3 regions of the Chelatococcus sp. XZ-Ab1 genome follow, and region 1 is predicted to be linked to each of the others. Evidence: predicted binding sites of a transcription regulator. Region 1 holds the regulator's gene; each other region holds the start of a gene.

The links. Region 1 encodes HrcA, which represses chaperone genes, less so after heat shock. Its sites were predicted from a motif close to GTTAGCACTCNCNNNNNGNGAGTGCTAAC; they were not measured.
Region 2: a site for HrcA is predicted at 2,693-2,721, ahead of groES (co-chaperone GroES). Genes of this name have one in related genera too.
Region 3: a site for HrcA is predicted at 2,936-2,964, ahead of groES (co-chaperone GroES). Genes of this name have one in related genera too.

Annotation. Positions count from the first base shown of each region.
Region 1 covers NZ_JARKII010000003.1:83,261-88,183, forward strand. Annotated here, with positions in the region: gene puuE (allantoinase PuuE) at 1-521, shown strand, start outside; gene P2T65_RS06290 (hypothetical protein) at 808-1,455, shown strand; tRNA gene P2T65_RS06295 (tRNA-Leu) at 1,915-1,999, opposite strand; gene hrcA (heat-inducible transcriptional repressor HrcA) at 2,202-3,371, shown strand; gene P2T65_RS06305 (1-aminocyclopropane-1-carboxylate deaminase) at 3,540-4,550, opposite strand; gene P2T65_RS06310 (Lrp/AsnC ligand binding domain-containing protein) at 4,696-4,923, shown strand, end outside.
Region 2 covers NZ_JARKII010000001.1:633,277-638,199, forward strand. Annotated here, with positions in the region: gene P2T65_RS03035 (DoxX family protein) at 1-260, opposite strand, end outside; gene groL (chaperonin GroEL) at 553-2,190, opposite strand; gene groES (co-chaperone GroES) at 2,254-2,568, opposite strand; gene P2T65_RS03050 (usg protein) at 2,860-3,129, shown strand; gene P2T65_RS03055 (exopolysaccharide biosynthesis protein) at 3,252-3,857, shown strand; gene P2T65_RS03060 (EAL domain-containing protein) at 3,886-4,923, opposite strand, start outside.
Region 3 covers NZ_JARKII010000006.1:356,521-361,443, forward strand. Annotated here, with positions in the region: gene P2T65_RS11410 (ABC transporter ATP-binding protein/permease) at 1-612, opposite strand, end outside; gene groL (chaperonin GroEL) at 915-2,552, opposite strand; gene groES (co-chaperone GroES) at 2,596-2,883, opposite strand; gene P2T65_RS11425 (hypothetical protein) at 3,347-3,649, opposite strand; gene P2T65_RS11430 (hypothetical protein) at 3,738-4,019, opposite strand; gene P2T65_RS11435 (hypothetical protein) at 4,317-4,481, opposite strand; gene P2T65_RS11440 (DMT family transporter) at 4,669-4,923, opposite strand, start outside.

The sequences.
Region 1 (4,923 bases):
TTCACCACCGCCCGGCCGGCCTCGTGCCGAGCCGCCTCTCCGCCCCGCGCTTCATCGCCCTCTACGGCGACGTCTTCGAACATTCCCCCTGGATCGCCGAGGAGACGCACCGGCGCGGCCTCACCGCCGCCCAGGACAGCGCCGAGGGCCTGCACGCGGCCATGTGCACCGTCCTGGCGCATGCCCCGCGTGAGAAAAAGCTCGCCCTCATCAAGGCCCACCCGGACCTCGCCGGCCGCCTGAAAACCGCCGAGCTCGCCCCCGATTCCCGCCGCGAACAGGCCGGCGCCGGCCTCGACCGCCTGACGGCCGAGGAGAAGACGACCTTCCTCGCCCTCAACGACGCCTACAAGGCCCGCTTCGGCTTCCCCTTCATCATGGCCGTGAAGGGCAGGACCAAGGAGGAGATCCTGGAGGCTTTTCAGGCGCGGCTCGCGAACACGCCGGAAGCGGAGTTCTCGACGGCGATGGCGGAGATCGAGCGGATCGCGTTGTTGAGGCTGAGGGAGAGGGTGGGGTGAATATTCGAATATGCCGGCATGGCGCCTATAAAAGGCGGAAGCATCCATCGAACCGGAGCGCCCTTGGATTTCTGATTCAGTTTGAGGCGGCTTACCTTCCTCCGTTCGCAGATCGCGGGCTCTTGCGCTTTGGCTGCCGTTACACGCCTGCCTCCGATAGCCGGCGCTACTCCCCGTCCGAAGCCGCCGCATTTGTTCCGAATATCTTCCAGAAAGATTACGGAACAAATTGACACGTCGCCACACCGACGGCATCATCCGCATGCCGTTTTGAAAGGACTGCGGAATGACAAATGTTTTCGGAAAGCCGGGAAAGATTGCAAGCCGTCGTAAGCTTTTTGAGTTGGGCCAGCGCGCGCTTGAGCAAGCGGGCTGGCGCATCGAGCGTATCCAAGGAATCGGCAAGTCCAGCGTTCGCAGAATCGTGAGGGGAGCCGAACGGCACACCGTTTCCATTCGCACGACGCAGGACACGTGGATTGCCTTTCCGCGGAACGAGGACGACAGCGGATGGGTCACGCTGGACGACGTCGACTACGTCGCGGCTGTCACCGTCGATGACAAGGACAACCCGAAGCGTGGCCTGGTCTACATGGTGGACGGCGACGAAATGCGAGAGCGTTTCGATCGTGCTTACCGTGCAAGACTGGATGCGGGGCACAGCATCCCCATCGGGCGCGGCGTTTGGGTTTCAATGTTCCTTCCCGAAGACCCAGAGACACCGTCATCGATCGGTGGCGGCATCGCTCTCGGCAAGCAACCTCTTCTTACCGCGAAGCTGGATGGCGCGGACGACGGAGCGGCAGCCGAACTCGTAGTTCAAGCGCCCATGCCGCACCAGGAGGCGCCCTTGACCATCGCGGAGGCGAAGCGGCGTTTGGCACAATCGCTTGGAGTCGATCCTGAGAAAGTCAAGATTGTGATTGAAGCGTAAGATGCGGCAATAAGCCAGCAACGGCCTGTTTTTCACCAGTATTCACAAACTCAATGGAAGCAATTTGGGACTTTGGAGGGTGGATTATTGCTATCTCGATTCTGATGATACTTGTAATATATTTGTATTGCTGTGGATTTTTGCTAGCGTCTCGCAGGACTTCTTAGCTATATGAGGCGGTTCACTTCAAATAAGAGTTTGAAAGAATGCTTAGTGACTTTAGATATACTGTATACCGAGTTCCTGGAGTTTTTATCCATTCAACGTGAATTCAGGAGGATCAGAACAGGTGACGGCTGACAAATCGTAGGGGAGAGGCGCCGGACAGCTCGCAGCGGCCATACGCCAAAAAACCGCACTGGCGTTGGATGCCCTTTACCTTGGCCGAGCCATCAAACGAACTCCGTGAGCCCTTCACCGGGGTCCGCGCTGACGCGAGGGCGCAACGTAGGGGAGCGATGGTGCCCAGGAGAGGACTCGAACCTCCACGGCTTTCACCACTGGTACCTGAAACCAGCGCGTCTACCAATTCCGCCACCTGGGCCCATGTCAGGGCAGGCGTCTGTCTAAGCATGCGCCCCGGGCTTGTCAACGGCGCTTTTGCGCGGGCGCCCGCCGGCGCGGTGGACAATCGGCCGCAGCGGGGCGGGGGGTGCGGGCGCGCGGCCGCAGGGATCCACTGCGAGGCGCTGGCCGTTGCTTGAAAAGCGGCCGATCGGGCCCATAATCCCAAGGACGACAGGAGCATGACGGCCATGAACGTGACGCCACGCGGTGCCTTGCCTCCCGGCGGCGCGTCGCCGGGCGCGAGCGCGCATTCCGGCGCGGCTGCCGGCACCACCGCCGGTACGGTGGCGGAAGGGTCGCGCCCGCTCGTCGAGCTCAACGAGCGCTCGCGCGAAATCTTCCGCCAGATCGTCGAGAGCTATCTCGCCACGGGCGAGCCGGTGGGCTCGCGCAATCTCTCGCGCATGCTGCCGCTGCAGCTCTCGCCCGCCTCGATCCGCAACGTGATGGCCGATCTCGAGCAGACCGGCCTCATCTACGCGCCCCACACCAGCGCCGGGCGCCTGCCGACGGAGCTCGGCCTGCGCTTCTTCGTCGATGCACTGCTCGAGATCGGCGACCTCACGGCGGCCGACCGGGCCAATATCGAGAGCCAGGTGCGCGCCGGCACCGGCAGCGCCTCGCTCGACGGCGTGCTCGCCCAGGCGACGACGCTCTTGTCCGGCCTGTCGCGCGGGGCCGGCGTCGTCGTCACCACCAAGCAGAACCTGCGCCTCAAGCACATCGAGTTCGTGCGGCTCGACCCCGGCCGCGCCCTCGTCGTGCTCGTGGCCGAGGACGGCTCGGTGGAGAACCGCCTGCTCGACCTGCCGCAGGGCCTGCCCGCCTCGGCGCTGACCGAGGCGACGAACTTCCTCAACGCCTGCATCCGCGGCCGCACCCTGAGCGAGGTGCGCGAGGAGATCGCCCGCCGGCGCGAGGAGATCGCCCGCGAGCTCGACGCACTGACGGCACGGCTCGTCGAGGCCGGCGTCGCCATGAGCGTCGGCCCGGCCGAGGAGCGTCAGCTCATCGTGCGCGGCCAGGCGAACCTGCTCGAAGACCTCCGGGCCGCCGAGGACCTCGAGCGCATCCGCCTGCTCTTCGCCGACCTCGAGACCCAGAAGGACGTGATCGACCTCCTCTCCCGCGCCGAGGAGGGCGAGGGCGTGCGCATCTACATCGGCTCGGAGAACAAGCTGTTCTCCATGTCCGGCTCGTCGATGATCGCCGCCCCCTTCCGCGACGGCACCCAGCACATCGTCGGCGTCGTCGGCGTCATCGGCCCGACGCGGCTCAACTATGCCCGCATCGTGCCGATGGTGGACTATACGGCGCGCGTGGTGTCGCGGCTGCTGGAGGGGCGGTAGGCGCCCCCCTCACGGGAACAGCATCATCGTCGCCTCGGCTCCGGACACCTCGTCGAGGGCGATGAGCTCTGCCGCCGGCAGCGTCGCGAAACGCATGGCGACGACCTCCTCCGGCCAGGCGGCGGCGGTCGCCGGCCGCCCGATGAAGAGGAGGCCGCCATGGTGCGGTCAGCCGTTGCGGAAGGTGTAACTGTAGCCGTTGATCGCCGGCACGCCGCCGAGATGCGCGTAGAGCACCTTCGACCCGGCCGGAAAGAAGCCGCGCGCGACGAGGTCGATCATGCCCTGCATGGATTTTCCCTCGTAGACCGGGTCGGTCATCATGCCCTCGAGGCGCGCCGAGAGGCGAATGGCGGCGAGCGTCTCTTTCGAGGGCACGCCATAGGCCGGATAGGCGTAGTCCTCCTTCAGCACGATGTCTTCCTCGGTGATGTCCTTGCCGCCGACGAGGGCTGAGGTCTTCTGGGCGATATCGAGCACCTGGGCGCGCGTCTTTTCCGGCGTGCCCGAGCCGTCGATGCCGATGACACGGCGCTGGCGCTCGTCCTTGGCGAAGCCCACCACCATGCCGGCGTGGGTGGAGCCGGTGACGGTGCACACCACGATGAAGTCGAAGGAGAAGCCGAGCGCCGCCTCCTGCGCCCTCACCTCCTCGGCGAAGCCCACATAGCCGAGGCCGCCGTATTTGTGCACGGAGGCGCCGGCCGGGATGGGATAGGGCTTGCCGCCCCGGGCGCGGACGTCTTCGAGCGCCCGCTCCCAGCTCTCGCGGATGCCGATGTCGAAGCCCTCATCGACGAGTTCGACCTCCGCCCCCATGACGCGCGAGAGAAGGATATTGCCGACCCGGTCGTAGACCGCATCGTCGTGCGGCACCCAGCTCTCCTGCACGAGGCGACACTTCATGCCGATCTTGGCTGCCGTCGCCGCCACCATGCGCGTGTGGTTGGACTGCACGCCGCCGATGGAGACGAGCGTGTCGGCACCGCTCCTGATCGCGTCCGGCACGATATATTCGAGCTTGCGCAGCTTGTTGCCGCCGAAGGCGAGGCCCGAGTTGCAGTCCTCGCGCTTGGCATAGAGCTCCACCTTGCCGCCGAGGTGTTTGCTGAGACGCTCCAGCTTCTCGATCGGCGTCGGGCCGAAGGTAAGCGGATAGCGGTCGAATTTTTCGAGCATGGCGCGGTCTTCCCCTTGGAAATGGATTGGGAAAGCCTAGCAACAGTAGCTATGAAAGGTCCTTCCGAAGTAAGCGTCATTTGTGATTTGCTGTTTCGGTTGATCCGCCCAGTGTCTCCCGAATGCTTCATTAACAGGCCATTCAATGAAAGAATCCGTCACACACGAACTCGACCGCACCGACCTGCGCATCCTCAGGCTGCTGCAGGCCGACGGGCGCATGGGCAATGCCGAGATCGCCAAGCGCGTCAACACCAGCACGGCGACCTGCCACCGGCGCATCCAGCGCCTCCTCGCCGAGGGCTATGTGTCGGGCGTGCGGGCGCTCGTGGCGCCCGGGCGGGTCGAACGCGGCACACTCGTCTTCGTCGGC
Region 2 (4,923 bases), on a different contig from region 1:
TGGAAGAGAAGGGCGGAGAGCGCCGTGAACCCGGCCAGCGCGAGCGCGACGAGGCGCGTGTGCCAGCCGACGAGCAGCAGAAGGCCGCCGCCCAGTTCGACGAGGATGACGAGTGGGAGAAGAATGCCCGGCACGCCGGCCGATTCCATGTATCCCGCGGTGCCGGCGTAACCGGTGATCTTGTTGAACCCCGCCGGTATGAAGAGGACGGCAATCAGCACGCGTGCCAAAAGCAGTCCGAGCGCGTTCAACGATCCCATGTGCGGTTCCTTTCCGTTCGTCCGATTCTGTCGGAAAACGCGACGCCGACGGGAGCGACAATAGCTCATCTTGCGGGCGCTGAGCAGATGACCGGTGCAAGCCGCGGCTTGCGACGATGCAAGAGTGGACGGAGGCGTGCGGGCAAGGAAAAGGCGCGGGAGCCGAAGCCCCGCGCCTTCCCGAAGCACGTCTCGCAATCTGGGCGGATGGACTTCCTCAGAAGTCCATGCCGCCACTTCGGCCGATCCAGTCGGCCGAAGCACTTGCCTCAGCTTGGGCGGATGGACTTCCTCAGAAGTCCATGCCGCCCATGCCACCGCCCGGCATGGCGGGCGCGGCCGCTTCCTTCTTCGGCTTCTCGGCGACCATGGCTTCGGTCGTGATCAGCAGGGCGGCGACGGAGGCGGCATCCTGCAGGGCCGTGCGCACGACCTTGGCGGGGTCGATGATGCCCTTCTTGAACATGTCGCCGTATTCGCCAGCCTGGGCGTCGAAGCCGAAGGCGTAGTCGCCCTTCTCCAGCACCTTGCCGACAATGAGCGAGCCGTCCTCGCCGGCATTGATGGCGATCTGGCGGGCGGGGGCCTGGATGGCGCGGCGTACGATCTCGATGCCGGTGCGCTGGTCGTCGTTCGCCGGGGTCAGGCCGTCGAGCGCCTTGACGGAGCGCAGCAGCGCGACGCCGCCGCCGGGCAGGACGCCTTCCTCGACCGCGGCCTTCGTGGCGTGCATGGCGTCGTCGACGCGGTCCTTCTTCTCCTTCACTTCGACCTCGGTGGCGCCGCCGACGCGGATGACGGCCACGCCGCCCGCGAGCTTGGCAAGACGCTCCTGCAGCTTCTCACGGTCGTAGTCCGAGGTGGTCTCCTCGATCTGCGCCTTGATCTGCTGCACGCGGGCCTCGATGTCGGCCTTGGAGCCGGCACCGTCGACGATGGTGGTGTTCTCCTTCTCGATCACCACCTTCTTGGCCCGGCCGAGCATGTTGAGGGTGACGTTCTCGAGCTTGATGCCGAGATCTTCGGATATGGCCGTGCCGCCGGTCAGGATGGCGATGTCCTGCAGCATGGCCTTGCGGCGATCACCGAAGCCCGGCGCCTTCACCGCCGCGACCTTGAGGCCGCCGCGCAGCTTGTTGACGACGAGCGTGGCGAGCGCCTCGCCCTCGACGTCCTCGGCGACGATCAGGAGCGGCTTGGTGGACTGGACGACGGCCTCGAGGACCGGGAGCAGTTCGTTGAGCGAGGAGAGCTTCTTCTCGTGAATGAGGATGTAGGGATCCTCCAGCTCCGCGCGCATCTTCTCGGCGTTGGTGACGAAGTAGGGCGAGAGATAGCCGCGGTCGAACTGCATGCCCTCGACGACGTCGAGCTCGGTGGCAAGGCTCTTGGCCTCCTCGACCGTGATGACGCCCTCGTTGCCGACCTTCTGCATCGCCTCGGCAAGGAAGCGGCCAATCTCCGTGTCGCCGTTGGCCGAAATGGTGCCGACCTGGGCGATCTCGTCGTTGCTGGAGATCTTGCGAGCGTTCTTCTTGAGGTCGGCGACAATGGCCTCGACGGCCATGTCGATGCCGCGCTTGAGGTCCATCGGATTCATGCCGGCGGCGACCGACTTGGCGCCTTCCTTCACGATCGCCTGGGCGAGGACCGTGGCCGTCGTGGTGCCGTCACCGGCCAGATCGTTCGTCTTCGAGGCCACCTCGCGCACCATCTGCGCGCCCATGTTCTCGAACTTGTCCTCAAGCTCGATTTCCTTGGCGACCGTCACGCCGTCCTTCGTGATGCGCGGCGCGCCGAAAGACTTCTCGATCACCACGTTGCGGCCCTTCGGGCCCAGCGTCACTTTCACCGCATTGGCGAGAACGTCCACGCCGCGCAGCATCTTCTCGCGCGCGTCAGCCGAAAATTTTACGTCCTTGGCAGCCATAATCGTCACTCCCTGATAGACATGACTTCAGGCATCAGATGGGTTCATGCCAGAAGGGCCCCCTCAGGCGGCCTTCCTGCTCTGCGCGGTGCTCTCGATCACGCCCATGATGTCGCTCTCCTTCATGATGAGCAGATCCTGGCCGTCGATCTTCACCTCGGTGCCCGACCATTTGCCGAACAGCACGCGATCGCCGACCTTGACATCCGGGGCGACGATCTTGCCGTTGTCGTCACGCGCGCCGGGACCGACGGCGACGACCTCACCCTCCTGCGGCTTTTCCTTCGCCGTGTCGGGGATGATGATGCCGCCCTTGGTCTTCTCCTCGCTGTCGAGGCGACGGACGACCACGCGGTCGTGCAGCGGACGGAACTTCATCGCGAACCTCCTGAAATGGCTGATTCATTTTTCGATGTCGCCCGACGGCCCCGGATGGCAGCCGCCCGGCGCACCGGCGAGATAGGTGACGGGCGCGAAGCCCGCAAGGCCCTCGAAGCAAAATTTTGGCAGTCGCGCGCCGAGAGTGCCAGGGCATTGACGCCGGGGTTTGTCAGCAATCTGGCGTGACTGCTGCTAAGACATTGTAAATAAACATATAATTCATAAATTATGCTTGAAAATGGATGCCGCCATCGTTCACCATAGGCCCATTGCGACGAAGGAGGAGCTATGGTTTCGAGCGACTTCGTGAAGCAGGTGGCCGGCTACGGCCTGACCACCGCCACCATCCTCTACCGCATGCCGGATCATCCGCGCCTGCTGCAGACCTACATCTGGCAGGACTACGACATGGCGCCGCGCTTTCCGGAACTACACCGTTTCCTGGAATTCTGGCAGAGGAAGCTGGAGGGGCCGCTTCATTCGGTGACCGTTGCCCACAGCCGGCTTATCAAGCCGGCGGAGCTCAGGCTCGTGGACGGCATGGTGAGCCTGCACTGAGCGGCAAGGCGACTGCGCGGGCCGCATACCCGCTGGCCGTGCCCCCGTCCGGCGCCCCCTTGGCCGGGGGGCAGCAGTGAGATAGGAATGCGACCTCACAAACTGAGGCCCGGTCCTACCTCGTGTCGACGCTGCCCCGTACCTCCGCCGTCCTCCATGCACTCACGGTCGGCGAGGGCGAATACCTGACCGTCGACGAGATCCTGCAGACCTTGCGCCAGCAGGCCTTTGCCCTGCTCGTCGTGGTGCTGGGCCTGCCGAACTGCCTGCCGATGCCGCCGCCGATCCCGCTCATCTGCGGTTTCGTGCTCGCCTTCGTGGCGCTGCAGATGGCGCTTGGCCGGCAGGCGCCGTGGCTGCCGCGACAGCTGTTGCGCAAGTCCGTCGCGCGGGCCGACGTCTCGCGGGCCGTCGAACGGGCCATGCCCGTCCTGCGCCGGCTGGAGCGCATGTCGCGGCCGCGCCTGCAGTTCTTCGCCACGCAGCCCGGCATGCGGGCAATGGGCCTCGTCCTGCTCGTCGTGGCGCTGGGGCTGCTCGTCTCCGCGCCGTTCATCGGTCAGATACCGCTCGGCCTCGCGGCTTGCCTCATCGGTCTCGGCCTCGTGGAGCGCGACGGCATCGTTATCATTCTCGGCATGACCGCAGGCGCCTTCGGCATCGGCCTCAGCCTCGGCTTCATCGTCGCGATCGTCAGCGGCATCGCCGCACTCGTCGGCTACGCCTGACGTTCGGCAGGCGGGGGCGGCCGCGCTCTCAGGCGACGGCGTCGGTGCGGCTCTTGCCGGGCTCGATGCCGAGCAGCCGGTCGATCGCATCGGCCGGGACAGGTTTCGAGAACAGGTAGCCCTGCAGTTCGTGACAGCCGAGCGCCTGCAGGAAGCGGTGCTGCTCGCTTGTCTCCACGCCCTCTGCCGTCACGGTGAGGCCAAGCGCCCGGCCGAGATGGACGACGGAATGCACGAGGATGGCCGATTCCCCTGTCGTCTCCATGCTCTCGAGGAACGAGCGGTCGATCTTGATCTTGTCGAAGGCGAAGCGGCGTAGGTAGATCAAGCTCGAATAGCCGGTGCCGAAATCGTCGAGCGCGAGGCGCACGCCGCGGGCCCGCAGTTCCATCATGGCATCTTCGGCCGCGTCCGCATCGTCCATGACGACGCCTTCGGTGACCTCCAGCTCGACGCGCGTCGGATCGATGTCCGCCGTTTCGATGATGGTCATGACGCTGGAGACAAAGTCGCGCTGGCGGAACTGGATGGGCGAGACATTGACGGCGATGCGCAGGCCCGGCCAGCGCTTGGCGTCCTCGCAGGCCTTGCGCAGCACCCATTCGCCGAGCGGGATGATGAGGCCGCGCTCCTCCGCGATGGCGATGAACTGCTGCGGCGGGATCATGCCGTGCTGGGGATGCGGCCAGCGCACCAGCGCCTCGACCCCGACGATCTCCTCGCCGTTCGCCTTGTACTGGGGCTGGTAGTGCAGTTCGAGCTCGTCGGCGAGGATGGCCGCGCGCAGATCATCCTCCACCACCTTGCGCAGGCGCAGCGCCTCGTCCATCTGGCGCTCGAAGAAGCTGTAGCGGTTGCGGCCGCCGTTCTTGGCCTGGTAAAGCGCCGTGTCGGCGAGCCGCATCAGCGTCTCGCGTTCGGTCCCGTTGCGCGGACTCAACGCCACACCGATCGAGACGCCGATGGTGACGGAGCCACCGGGCACCTCGCAAGGCATGGTCAGGGCGTCGAGAATGCGCCGCGCCAGCGCTTCCGCGTCGCGCGGGTCCTTGACGTCCGTCTGGAT
Region 3 (4,923 bases), on a different contig from region 1:
CTGGAAGATGATCCAGAACACCAGCAGCGGGATGAACACCCACCAGATCTGATACCAGAAGGCGTCCGCATTCTTGTTCTGGAGCGCGTCGAACAGGTCGCGGTACCAGAGGTTGAACTTGATGTTGAGGCCAACCTGCACAAAGTTCGTGGCGATGATGGCGGCGACCATCGCGACCGCCGCCCGCCCTTCGGAGCGGAAGAGCCGGCCGAACCAGCTGAAGTTCTCTTCGCCGCTGCGGATGGAATAGAAGTAGGGGTCGGCAAGGTTCGTGATCGTGCGCACGACCGGGATAAACGAGACGCCGAAGACGAGACCTGCGAAGCAGACGGAAGCGGTGGCCATGAAGGCCGGCGGCACGAGCGCCGCCAGCGTCTGCGGCACGAGGCCGTAGCTGGCGAGTGTGTTGGCCGCCGCGATCAGCAGATAGCCGAGCGCATACATGCCCATGAAGATGCGCAGGAAGATCGAGATGTCGCGCGCCAGCCACAGGATGGCCGCGAGCACGAAACCGCTGACCGGCACGAAGAGCGGCAGGGCGTTCGCCTGCCCCTGCGACAGCGCCAGAAAGGCTGCGGACGCGGCCGCAACGACAATGGCTATGAGCTTCATGAAGTCCGCTTGTCCCGCCAGAAGGGCCGGCACCGCCGGCATCCGAAATCCGCCTCGTCTCCTACAGGAATTCGACAGGCGCTGCACCTAACGCTTTTGTAAAGCGGCAGAAAGACGGCGGAAACAGGTACAGGGATCGCCGGCGGAATCGCCCCTTAGCGCCTGGCCAACGAAAAAGGGCCCGGCGGCGATGCCGGGCCCTTCCGTCTCTGGCCGAATGGACTTCCTCAGAAGTCCATGCCGCCACTTCGGCCGATCCAGTCGGCCGAAGCACTTGCCTCAGCTTGGGCGGATGGACTTCCTCAGAAGTCCATGCCGCCCATGCCACCGCCCGGCATGGCGGGCGCGGCCGCTTCCTTCTTCGGCTTGTCGGCGACCATCGCCTCCGTCGTGATGAGGAGCGAAGCGACCGAGGCGGCGTCCTGCAGGGCCGTGCGCACGACCTTGGCCGGATCGACGATGCCGGCCTCGAGCATGTCCACGAACTCTTCAGTCTGCGCGTTGAAGCCGAAGGTCTGCGACTTGTTCTCGGAGATCTTGCCGACGACGATCGAGCCCTCGACGCCGGAATTCTCGGCGATCTGGCGGATCGGCGCCTCGAGCGCGCGCAGGACGATATTGATGCCGGCCTGTACGTCGGCGTTGTCGCTCTTGAGCTTCGCCACGGCCGCCTTGGCACGCAGGAGGGCTGTGCCGCCGCCCGGGACGATGCCTTCCTCGACGGCCGCGCGCGTGGCGTTGAGGGCGTCGTCGACGCGGTCCTTCTTCTCCTTCACTTCGACCTCGGTGGCGCCACCGACGCGGATGACGGCCACGCCGCCCGCGAGCTTGGCAAGACGCTCCTGCAGCTTCTCACGGTCGTAGTCCGAGGTGGTCTCCTCGATCTGCGCCTTGATCTGCTGCACGCGGGCCTCGATGTCCTTCTTCTTGCCGGCACCGTCGACGATCGTGGTGTTCTCCTTGTCGATCCGCACCTTCTTGGCGCGACCGAGCATGTCGAGCGTCACGTTCTCGAGCTTGATGCCGAGGTCTTCGGAGATCGTCTGGCCGGCGGTGAGGACGGCGATGTCCTCGAGCATGGCCTTGCGGCGGTCGCCGAAGCCCGGCGCCTTCACCGCCGCGACCTTGAGGCCGCCGCGCAGCTTGTTGACGACGAGCGTGGCGAGCGCCTCGCCCTCGACGTCCTCGGCGACGATCAGAAGCGGCTTGCCCGTCTGGACGACCGCCTCGAGCACCGGCAGCATGGCCTGCAGCGAGGAGAGCTTCTTCTCGTGGATGAGGATGTAGGGATCCTCCAGCTCCGCGACCATCTTCTCCGCATTCGTGATGAAGTACGGAGAGAGGTAGCCGCGGTCGAACTGCATGCCCTCGACGACGTCGAGCTCGGTCTCGAGGCTCTTGGCCTCCTCGACCGTGATGACGCCCTCGTTGCCGACCTTCTGCATCGCCTCGGCGATCATCTCGCCGATGGAGCGGTCGCCGTTCGCCGAGATGGTGCCGACCTGCGCGACCTCGTCGGAGGACTTCACCTTCTTGGCGCGCTTCTCGATGTCCTTGATGACCTCGGCCACAGCCATGTCGACACCGCGCTTGAGGTCCATCGGATTCATGCCGGCGGCGACCGACTTGGCGCCTTCCTTCACGATCGCCTGGGCGAGGACCGTGGCCGTCGTGGTGCCGTCACCGGCCAGATCGTTCGTCTTCGAGGCCACCTCGCGCACCATCTGCGCGCCCATGTTCTCGAACTTGTCCTCAAGCTCGATTTCCTTGGCGACCGTCACGCCGTCCTTCGTGATGCGCGGCGCGCCGAACGACTTCTCGATCACCACGTTGCGGCCCTTCGGGCCCAGCGTCACCTTCACCGCATTGGCGAGAATGTCCACGCCGCGCAGCATCTTCTCGCGCGCGTCAGCCGAAAATTTTACGTCCTTGGCAGCCATGTGCTCAACTCCTGCCTGAAACTCAAGATGGGGGAGGGGCGGCTCAGCCGATCACGCCCATGATGTCGGACTCCTTCATGATAAGGAGGTCCTGGCCGTCGATCTTCACCTCGGTGCCCGACCACTTGCCGAAGAGCACGCGATCGCCCTTCTTGACATCAAGGGCAACGAGCTTGCCATTGTCGTCGCGGGCGCCGGGACCGACGGCGACGATCTCGCCCTCCTGCGGCTTTTCCTTGGCCGTGTCGGGGATGATGATGCCGCCCTTGGTCTTCTCTTCGCTGTCGAGACGGCGGACGACCACGCGGTCGTGCAGCGGACGGAACTTCATGAGACGTGTCCTCTCAAAGAAAGCAGCGAAACGCGCTGATCATGCGGGGCCTGTTAGCACTCGACAGAAGCGAGTGCCAAGGCTCGGGCGGAGATAGGCAGGCGGCGCTGGAGAGTCAAGGCACGGTCGCGACAAATTCGCCGTCACGCTGCACGCTGCCTTCGCGCGGGCGGCCTCTCAGCCGGGATGGTTAACGGGCCGGCACCGCCGGCGCCACCATGCCGGGCATCGGCGGCTCTGCCCGCCTCGCTGCGCGCATGATCACGCGCCGACACGCCAAGAGCGGGACCTCCTCACGAAGGCCCCGCCCTTTTCTGCGACGCACCATGATATCCTGCAGGGCGGCGAGTGAGAGCATTGCCCCGCGATTGCGGATGGGCGCGGCGCCAGTCGCGGCGAACCGGGGGCGAGACCGCTTGCGCGCATCCCTGCCACGAGGACAGCGCCCTCGTGCCGGCATGTACTATCCGCGATCCCGCGGCGGATCGTTCATCAGCTGGGCCAATTGGTTCATCAGGTGGTCCAGCCGCGCCATCTGCTGCCCCTGCAGCGCCGGCTGGTCCGCCATGTCACGCAGCAGCCACGCCATTTCCCCGGCCAGCCGCGCGATCGCAGCCTCCTGCGCCCCCTGCCGCCCTGCGAGCATCCTCGTCAGCTGCCCGACCTGCTCCCTCGCAAGCTGTATGACATCCGGAAGATCGCCGCCGCCGTGCTCATTCCATTGATCCGTCGATCGGTCGGCAGATCCCGAAAGCATGTCCACCATGACGCGGTTCCTCAAGCGTGATGGGCAGCCGGCCGCACCGGCCGGGCATATGGCACCGTGGCTGGCGCGGCCGGGCAGGCCCGAGCGTTCAGAACGCTTCGGATGTCCCCGACAGCCCGAAATTGGCCGTCAGTCCGGTCAGCCTGAGATCGCCGTAGCCTTGATCGTTGCCGCAGCACGGCGGCTGCTTCTGGCCCTGGCCGTTGCCGCAGCACGGCGACTGACCCTGCCCCAGGAACTGCTGCAGCTGTTGCAGCAGCTTGACCAGCTGCATCATCTGCTGCAGCTGTTTCAGGGTACCCATGAAATCATTCTGGCCAATATTGCCGATAAAGCTGCCCTGACCGTTGGGCTGGATTCTGTATGACATTCTGAACCTCACCGATAGATCGATCATATTCCGCCCGGTAACGGGCAAGCACCTGCACCTGAAAAGCACGCGCTGATCCGCGCTCATCCGCCCGATGCAACGGCCGCGGCATGCGGCCCTGTGCGATCGGCAACGAGGATTCGGCAGCGCCGCCGGTCTGCAGCGCTCCTCACCCGGAGCCGGGGACAATCCGCGGCTCCGGGGGAGTCGTCGCGACATGTTACGACAGGGTGACGCAGCTGATCCGGGCCGAAACGTCGGTCACGATCCGAACCAATTCACCATCACGGCACGATGTCACTTCTGGATGTTCTGGGACTGCTGCGCCTGCATTGCCACTTGCGCCAGCATCTCCTGGAAATCATCCGCGGAGCGCTTCTGCTTCTGGGCGTCCTGCACACCGGCGGCAGAGGCCGCACCAGCATTCGAAGCCCCATTCTTCTGACAGCACGAGCAAGCCATGATATACCTCCAAAATATCAATATACGGGCCGATAATGCCCCAAAAAACGAGCGATATTTCGATTATGATATAGATATACAGTCATCATCGCTCACAAGATATGATGCAAAGACCAACTGAACAGCGCAACTGCTATGACGTTGCTATTTCTAAACTCACAATTTCCCAACCATCTCCCGCCCGCCGTCAGCGGCGGACTGTCGCAAGCGCGCCGAGGACGATCAGGGCACCGCCGGCGAGCGTCTGCAGCGAGGGCACCTCGCCGAAGAAAAGATAGCCGAGTGCCACCGCCCAGATGAGGGCGGTGTATTCGAGCGGCGCGAGGCGCGCCGCCTCAACCCGGGCGAAGGCCGTGGCGAGGATGAGATGCCCGATGGCGCCGAGACAGCCGATGGCGAGGAACAGCGACAAGTCGGACACGTGAGGCGGCACCCAAACCGC